2 regions of the Sporolactobacillus terrae genome follow, and region 2 is predicted to be linked to the other one. Evidence: riboswitches for the same ligand, from Rfam matches in the RefSeq annotation. Region 2 holds a riboswitch; the other holds the start of a gene.
What was found. Region 2 has a riboswitch for thiamine pyrophosphate ahead of K7399_RS05190 (ECF transporter S component). Riboswitches for the same ligand answer to the same signal wherever they lie in the genome.
Positions count from the first base shown of each region.

Region 1: it holds a riboswitch for thiamine pyrophosphate, as region 2 does, so the genes downstream of both, tenA (thiaminase II) here and K7399_RS05190 (ECF transporter S component) in region 2, are expected to answer to the same signal.

Region 1 covers NZ_CP082837.1:1,457,432-1,461,855, forward strand. The annotation lists gene thiD (bifunctional hydroxymethylpyrimidine kinase/phosphomethylpyrimidine kinase) at 1-324, opposite strand, end outside; gene thiM (hydroxyethylthiazole kinase) at 321-1,133, opposite strand; gene tenA (thiaminase II) at 1,108-1,818, opposite strand; TPP riboswitch at 1,901-1,999, opposite strand; gene K7399_RS06870 (IS91 family transposase) at 2,250-3,539, opposite strand; gene K7399_RS06875 (DUF896 domain-containing protein) at 3,629-3,871, opposite strand; gene K7399_RS06880 (proline-specific peptidase family protein) at 4,023-4,424, opposite strand, start outside.
Region 2 covers NZ_CP082837.1:1,139,934-1,144,357, forward strand. The annotation lists gene K7399_RS05185 (ABC transporter ATP-binding protein) at 1-1,222, opposite strand, end outside; gene K7399_RS05190 (ECF transporter S component) at 1,209-1,805, opposite strand; TPP riboswitch at 1,909-2,005, opposite strand; gene K7399_RS05195 (hypothetical protein) at 2,173-2,721, shown strand; gene K7399_RS05200 (hypothetical protein) at 2,799-3,002, shown strand; gene K7399_RS05205 (YppE family protein) at 3,004-3,384, opposite strand; gene K7399_RS05210 (hypothetical protein) at 3,494-3,793, opposite strand; gene recU (Holliday junction resolvase RecU) at 4,031-4,424, shown strand, end outside.

The DNA of each region.
Region 1 (4,424 bases), 320 kb from region 2:
TACCATAACCGGGTCGACAACCAAAGGGCACCACACAAATCGGCGAATCCCATCAGCCACGGTTTCAACCCGTTCCGCATCAACCAGCATACCGGTTTTCAAAGCGGAAACGGTGAAGTCATCGGCGATTGACCGCATTTGCGCCTCAATCGCTTCGATGGATAACGGATAGACGCCTTGAACTCCTTTTGTATTTTGAGCGGTCACCGCCACCACGACCGACATGCCAAACACATCCCGTTCCTCAAACGTCTTTAAGTCCGCTTGAATCCCGGCACCGCCGCCGCTGTCGGTTCCTGCAATGGTCAAAACTTGCGGTCTCATAAATCGGTCACATCCTCAACGGCGGCATAGCGTTGTATTTTTTCTTCATTCATTAAATATAATTCGTCCATCAAGTGTTGACGAAAAGAACCGGGCCCTGCGCATTTTTCACCAGCAAGCTGTCCGGCAAGCGCATAGATCGTCGAAGCAGCAACGGAGGCTTCGAGCGCATTTGACGTAACAGCAACATAGGCTGCCTGAATCACGCCATTCAGACAGCCGGAGCCGGTCATATATGGAAACAGCGGATGGCCGTTTTTCACACGGTAGGTTCGTCTTCCGTCAGTAATTGTATCGACAGCACCTGAAACAGCAACAACGGTGTTCCAGCTCAATGCCACGCGATTCGCCATGTCCGTGACATCCCCATTCCCATCGCCCGCATCCACTCCTTTTGCAGCCCACTTTTCACCGGCAAGCGCAGCAATCTCTCCGGCATTTCCTCGGATAATTGCAACCTTCACTTTCTCAAGCAGTTTCTGAACCGTTTGCAGTCGAAAATCCGTGGCACCTGCACCCACCGGATCAAGAACAACCGGTACACCTGCTTTATTTGCTGCCCGGCCGGACAATCGCATGCTTTCAATTGAATAGGGCGTTAGATTGCCAATATTAAGCTCAAGCGCCCCGCTTATTGCCGCTATTTCTGCCACCTCTTCGTGAGCTTCGGCCATGATTGGCGACGCACCAACTGCAAGTGCTCCATTTGCCGAATCGTTAATGGCGACACGGTTGGTAATAACGTGCAACAATGGTTTTTGCTTACGCACTTCATCCATCAATTCAATGAACCGTTGATTTTTGACCATAAGCGTTTTCTCCTTTTCCGTATGTCGGCCAGTCTTTAAGATTGGCAGCCATTTCCCAAAAGTGATATTCATAATCGCTGCTTTGCATGAAGATATGGATCATTTCGCGACGTTCTTCATCAGATGCTGATCTGCTTGTCTCATCCCACAGCGCACGCTCAATTTCCATATTTTTCTCGATCCCTTCACCGCTGTACTCGGTAATCCACTCGCGGTAAATCGGTTCTTTTGGTCGTGCATCTTTTAATTGCAAGCCAATTTCATAGTAGAGCCATGGGCACGGCATTAACGCAGCCAAACTATGCCCCAAACTTCCTTTACTCACAACATGGTAAAGATGGCTGATATAGCCATAAGCAACTGGAGCCGGACGAAAAGTCTTCCATTCCTGTTCACTGATTTCAAGCGTTTGGAATAGCTTTTGATGCAGCTGCAATTCTCCTTCAGCAAGTCCAAGACCAATTTTTAAAAGCGTAGCCACAACATCTGCGTCATCGCTTTGCGCGGCAGCCATACCATGCAGTTTAGCAAATTCGCGTACATAGTAAGCATCTTGCTTGATGTAGAAACGGAACTGTTCCAAAGGAAGGGTTCCATTCTTAATTCCCTGCACCAACGGATGTCTGAAACTCTGTTGCCACAGCGCATCGCATTGTTTCCGTGCCACCAGTGAAATACTCTCCATTTAATCACCCCTATTTCTTTTTTGACAAAATGAAAACCGCTTTCAGTTATGAAAGCGGTTGATCACTCAAGGTGAAAAGCTGGAATTTGATCAGCCACTTCCCTACGCCGGTATCACCCGGATCAGGTTCAAAGGGTCTTGACGGAGTCAATCTCAGCTTCTCGCTCCCCTAGTGGATCGTTTATTCATTTGTTTTCATTTTAACATAAGCGCTTACATCACTCAATAAGAAAAACCGGGCAAAATACGCCCGGTCCTTTTTTGTTTAGAGATAATCTTTAATTCTGTATTCCTGGCCGTGAACCCCTTTGTAGTATTCAGGATACATTTCTCCTCCACATTGTTCACATGAAAACCGAGGGGGAATGATCGAATCTCCACCATCCATAAGATCCATTTCTCGTACAATTTGTGTAGGGATTTCTTCTTTCTCATGACACGATAGGCAAAAAAACCGTACGGTTTTTTTGTTTGTTTTTTGCACGATTTTCTTTTTGACCGATTTGCGTCGTTTTTTGGTTGAGATAACGAATCTCCTCCTCTAGATACTCTCTTGCCGTTCTTCCTAGGGCTACTTTGATGACTAACCTGCCTTCTTCAAGGCAGACTTCTCCCTTGTATTCATAATAGTTACCGCATTTAGGACAAATATGAGGATCTTTATTGCCAGTTGCGATCGTCCGTTCTCTCCATGTACGTCTGCGCAGAACTTTATTTACCTTGATGACCCAGCGCTTTGTTACTTTTTGCCATGCCATTAATAACTTTTTGCTTAATTTTTTATTTTTTCTAGAATACATGCCATAATGCCGGATCGTTTTAAACTGCTCGTCAGGGATATGACGGATCAAACGTGCAATAAAGGCTTCAACTGAAAGCGTCAAACGCTTTTCCTGATTGTCTCTTTTGTCCTTGTACGTAAAGGTCACGTTGTGACCATCGTAGTCTTCGATGCGATTCAGTCCAATTGCTGGACGGCGGATATAGCGACCAATATAACGGAGTTGTTCTTTCACATGGCCTCGTTGTCTTGGGGCATGAACATAGAAACCTTCTCCATTTTGTAAATAAGCTTTCTGTAATAGAGGCTGAACGTTCTCCTTCTCTTTCGCAGTCAAATGTTTACGAATAAGTTTTAGCACCACCGTCTGCCACTGTTTCCGAAGCATCTTAAACGGAATGAAGTCATAGGACTTCCATTCTCCTTTGCGAGTGATTCCACCCATACTCACAAGCATGTGAACATGCGGATTAAAATTGAGCTGAGATCCAAATGTATGGAGACCAGCAATAATGCCGGGAGTCACTTTCGCTTTCTTCTGAAAAAAGTTTTTGATAAGCCTTGCGGCCTCGTCCATTAAAGGCTTTAGTAAGTGCCGGTGTAAAAGGAAAACATCACGTAAACCTTCATCAATTGTGAAAATGACATGTCTATGATTGACTTGTAGCACATCTTCCGCAAGCAGTCTGCTCCATTCTTCGCTCTCTCCAATAGAACACGTGGTACAAAAACGTCCTTTGCATCGAAAAGGTACTTTTCGAACATCATGACAACCTTCGCAAACCAGCAATTTAAATCCCTTTTTAAGGTTTCCACAATCCTTAAATTTCTCCACTTCTTTGATGACAATTGGGCGTATCTGTCCCTGATACTTTTTCCTAAAAGCTTCCCAATGTCTATGATGATCGAAGAAGATACGTTTAAGAATATTAGGTTTCATAAATAAAAGGTATCACAGTCATATTCACTGCGATACCCCCAAAATCATATACTTTCTTTACCTGTAAAAAAATCCCAAACCCGGAATCCTTACTCCTGATTTGAGGACTTGCGCAACCTTTTTACTTTTTTCGGCGTAATATCTTTCCCTGTTGGGTCGACAACCGTGATCTGAGCCAATTGTTTTTTAAAACGACTACGGAAGTTTTTCAAATACTTTTGGCGTAATTCCGCCTGACGCTTTTTTTCTTGTATTGTTAGCGAACGTTCCCGCGAAAGCCGCGCCAACCTGTTAATTTCATCAATTAATGAACGCATTTTAGTTTCTATCACTCCTGTTTCGTTCTCCTTGTTGCATTATCGCACAGGATTCCATCCGATTTCAATCATTGCTGGACGAATTTACTACAATTAGCAATTCCATTAATAATACGATTTTGGCTGAACATTGCTTTAAAAAGATCATTGATCATGATTTTTAGGTTTATTTATCAAAGCTTCCGCTCTCAACATCTTTGATAAAATCAGCCAGATGTTTGAAATAAACCGGTGCATTATCAATCATGTGGTGATGACCGCCTTCAGGCGTTGTTGTCAAGCGAGCATGCGGAATTGTTTCAGCCATGCGGTGCGCAGCAGCAAGCGGCATCGTTTCGTGTTCACCGAAGGTAATCAAGGTTGGAGCCTTGATGTCCTTAATCTGATCACGTACATCCCACTCTTTCAGCTTTCCGGTCACAACAAACTCATTATCTCCTTGGAATGCGTTATATACGGGGGTTGCCATTGTTCCAATCAGATGAGAGATAGCTTTAGGTTGCTTACGATCAACATATCCTTTATTTAAGAGATCGACATAGTCTTGATAGCGATCATTAGCATAATC
Region 2 (4,424 bases):
CATCCGGATAAGTGATTAATGCAGATGCAACACTCAATCGCCGCTTTTGCCCCATCGACAGTTGGAACGGATGTTGATGGCGCTGTTGTTCAAGAGAATAATGGTGGAGATGCTCTTCAACACGATCTGCACATTCAGGCTCATCCCGTTTTCTAACCCGAAGGCCGAAAGCGAGTTCATCCTGTACCGAATCGGTAACAAACTGATATTCAGGATTTTGAAAGACAAATTGCACATGATCGGCAGGATGTCCAAAAGACCAGACGCATTTGCCTTTTGATTTAAGAAGTCCCATAATGCCTTCAATCATCGTGCTTTTTCCTGCCCCGTTTTCACCAATGATTGCAATCCATTCCCCTTTGTGAATGTTTAAAGATTCAGCAAAAAATTTAACTTCCTTTTGCCTGAGTACGGCAAAATTATGAAGACTGAGTTGAACCTCGCCTTGAACGGATTGCTTTGAATCATTTTGCTGATGAATACGATAGTTCATCCAGCTTCCCGGATGCCAGACCCCATATTCATCAAGCTTTTTTTCGTAACGAGACAGCATTTCCTGCTTTGGACCATCGGCAAAAATGGCGCCTTGCTCGTTGAAAAGAACGACGCGATCAATGAAATCAAGCACGTGGTCAATTTTGTGTTCAACGATAATCAATGTACGGTCATTTCCAATTTGTTGCACGGTCTCCCACAGCTTGCGGGTTCCAGATGGATCAAGTAATGCCGTCGGTTCGTCCACGAACAGTACTTCCGGTTCAAGTGCGAGAATACTGGCAATGGCCAACCGCTGTTTCATCCCTCCTGAGAGCGTACGAATCAACCGATGATTATCGGTCAAATTCAGATCGACTAAGTTCAGATAGTGCTGAATCAGAGACGGCATCTGCTCTCGGGGTACACGTCGATTTTCCAAAACAAATGCAATCTCCTCATCAACATACGGCATGCAGAACTGAGTGTCAGGGTCTTGAAAAATATACCCCCAGTTTTCCGGTATCACGCAGCGTTCTGCGCGCATCGGTAATTGGATACTGTTTGGAATGAGACCAGAAAGAACTTGAAGCAGTGTGGACTTACCGCATCCTGATGGTCCTAAGAGCAATACTCGCTCACCTTTCTTATAATGAAAGGAAAGATCTTTAAATAACATCGATTTTTTCTTAGGGAATGCTAGACGCAGTTGATCAACGCCCCACTCTTCCCGCTTACTTAAGGACATCGTAATCTTCCTTAGTTACCGGGCGAAGCGATTGCGTGACACCGGTCTTCTCAAGTCCTTTCACCAAAGCATAGGGAAATAGCCCTGAAAGTAAAATGGAACCAATCAAGCGAAAAACGAGGTATAAGATAAGATTCCATCCGGCGAGTAAGGGCAGGTATGCATAGCCGGCATCAAGAATGATTGATGCAATTAATGCAGCGAATGCGGACAATGAAGCAACGCCGATCGAAAATTTCTTATAGCGCCATGCGGCAAAAATTGCTTCTGAAAATGCCCCTTGAAGCAAACCATAATAGAGGTTGATAATGCCCCCGCTGCCTGCAAAAAGCATTTCAGCAAGCGCTGCAGCAGTCTCTGCCAGGAATGCGACACCGGGTTTGCGAATTAGAAGTGCAGCAAAGGGTGCGGCGATAAACCAAATCCCATACAGAAGTGCATCCAGATGTATCCCCAGCGGCTGTACCAAATCATAGACCGGTCCCATTAAGCGAAAAACCAGTCCAAAAACAAGTGCAATCACGATCGTTACAAGAATGTCGGTTAAATTAAGCTTCAGATTACGGCTTTTTTCATGAGCCATATCTGTTCCCCCTTTAATTTTGACTGTTCCTCCGTTCATCCGGTCACCATGTTTGAAAAGTTTAAAAAACCGCTTTCATCGTAAGACGAAAGCGGTTTGAATAACGTTTGAGTTACCACTTTCCTACGCTGGTATTAACCAGATCAGGTCCAAGGGTCGGGACCATGCCCTCTCAGCAAACAGCACCCCTAGTGGACGAACCAATCATTTAGTTTTTCTAACAGATTAAACATACTATACCTTCACGAAATGTTCAAGATTAACCGCTTGAATGATCGTCAATAATCCAATCCAGCAATGCTTTCCCATGTATAGAATGCAGCGCTGCGAATCAAGCTAAACAAAAAAAGATCGGAGCTGTCTCAAAATGCCGCTAGGTCGTTCTTCTCACACACTGCTGGTCGCTGTTCTCCTGCTTTCCAGCCTTATTTGGCATCCTGTCCACATACACGCAGAATCAATGAATGAACTCATCAAAACTGTTCAACCGGAAAGCAGCCAGCGCATGATCCAACAATCGGACCTTATCGTATACACGCATCTGAATCAATCAATTAAAAGATGGAATACCGGAAAACGCTTGCCTTCCGGTGCGCGCTTTGTCAATGCAGAACAACTGCTACAGATTCATGAAGTGCTCAAAGGCAGCGTTCAAGCGCCGGTCAAACTGCTGACCACCGGGATCGATCCGCTTCCACAGCCGTCGGATCCTCTAAATAATCGATATACTGGACCGCTCGCCGACGGGGATTACCTTCTTTTCCTGAAATCATACAGCCAGACGCAGCATTATATCCTAAATGGAGGATTTGCCGCCGTCTATCCGGTTTATGCTGGAAAATTAATTGCACTCAATGAAGGGTTTAAAGCATTCAATGGCAAAACGATTGCTGAGATAAAACCAATGCTTCACTGAATCCTCCACCTACTTTGCATATTTTCATCGGACAAGCCATATAGTCTATCAAAGGCAGTCATTAGGGGGAAGCATTCATGGAAAAAACACATACCACACCATTATCCAAAAAAAATGAACCATTCAATGATTCGCTGCAGCAGCTCAGACAAAAAATTGAGCAGCTTTCTGCTGAAGAATGCTTTGAATGGGTCACAAAAATCATGTATTATGCAATTCTGTTTCTGGGAGTCCCTTATTTCATCTTTGTTCTGATCTCATTTATCCGGATGGCAGCTTGATTCACTTTAGATCCTGCTCCAACTGCTCTTGAATATTTTCCAAAACATAGTCAATCGATTTAATGGTTTCATAAAATCGCCGTCTGCGCGTGTCCTTCTGAAATGCCGTGACGCATATAATCGTTAAATTATCGCTCGTATCTTTAATTTGTATTGGAAAAACATACCTGGGTTTGCGTTTTCTGACCCAATGTTCCGCTAATGGATGCCATTCATCAACAACCTTTTGCATCGCATCGGCAAACGGCTTGACCTTGCCATAAAAATCGGTCTGATAAGCTTTATCCTGCGTTTGTTCCGCATACTGTTTATAGGCGGTTTGGTTGAGTTCCCTCAGCTTTACCGTCAGCTGATGCAGCCGGGACTTTGATTCAATAGGCACACTGATTCACTCCATAAACAAGTTGATTAAACTTAGTGTATCATGATCAAATCGTCAATTCACCAAGTCTGCTCATGAAGCGTCAACCCAAGCGTGCTTGTTACATCTTTCAGGCTGAACGGTTCTGATCCTTCGAAGCGTTTGTGTTCGGTTCGAATAAAATCGACTCTAGCTGGTTTGAATAGTATATTTCTGTTCCACGAGCCGCTTTTTCAAGCATCCGATCCACCTGATTCATTTTCCTTTTTGAATGGTCCATCTTTTTTTTGCACAGATCCAACTGTTGTTCAATTAACTCACTATTATTGCGCATAATTTTATGATCCAACTGCTCCAATTGCATGGTTAAATAATCCATCCGAAAATTCAGTTCACGAACCGACATGCCAAGACTTTTGACTGAGTGCATGTACGTCCCTTCTCTCTTAGTTAGATTAATTTAGAGGTTCCATAAAAGAGAGGGATCACCTGCACACTCGACAAAACTAGCAGCAATCTTTCAAAACTAGCCCTTTCTCGCAAGCAATCATGACCGATTGGACCGTTTTAAATAAAATTAACCCCTTCGAAGCGTACTTTGGTATACTGTTCTAAGAATAAAGCAGACGACATTGCTTTTGAATGAAAGGAAAGGAGCAGCCGCATCATGAGCGTCTTTTATCCCAATGGACAGCCCTACAAGGGAAAAAGTCAAGCGGTCCAATCTGGCCCCGCTTCGGAAATCGTCTATGGGCACCGCGGCATGTCTTTAGAAGAAGATTTGAACGTGACAAACCGTTATTACATTGAAACGGATCAGGCAGTGATTTACAAAAAGCCGACACCAATACAAATTGTCCATGTAGACTATCCGAAGCGAAGTGCTGCCAAAATTACGGAAGCTTATTTTCGTAGAGCATCTACTACCGACTACAACGGGATCTATCGAGGGAGATACATAGACTTTGAGGCAAAAGAAACAACGCACGAGAACTATATTCCCTTGAAGAATTTTCATCGCCATCAAGTCGAGCATATGAAACGAATCAAACGACACGGCG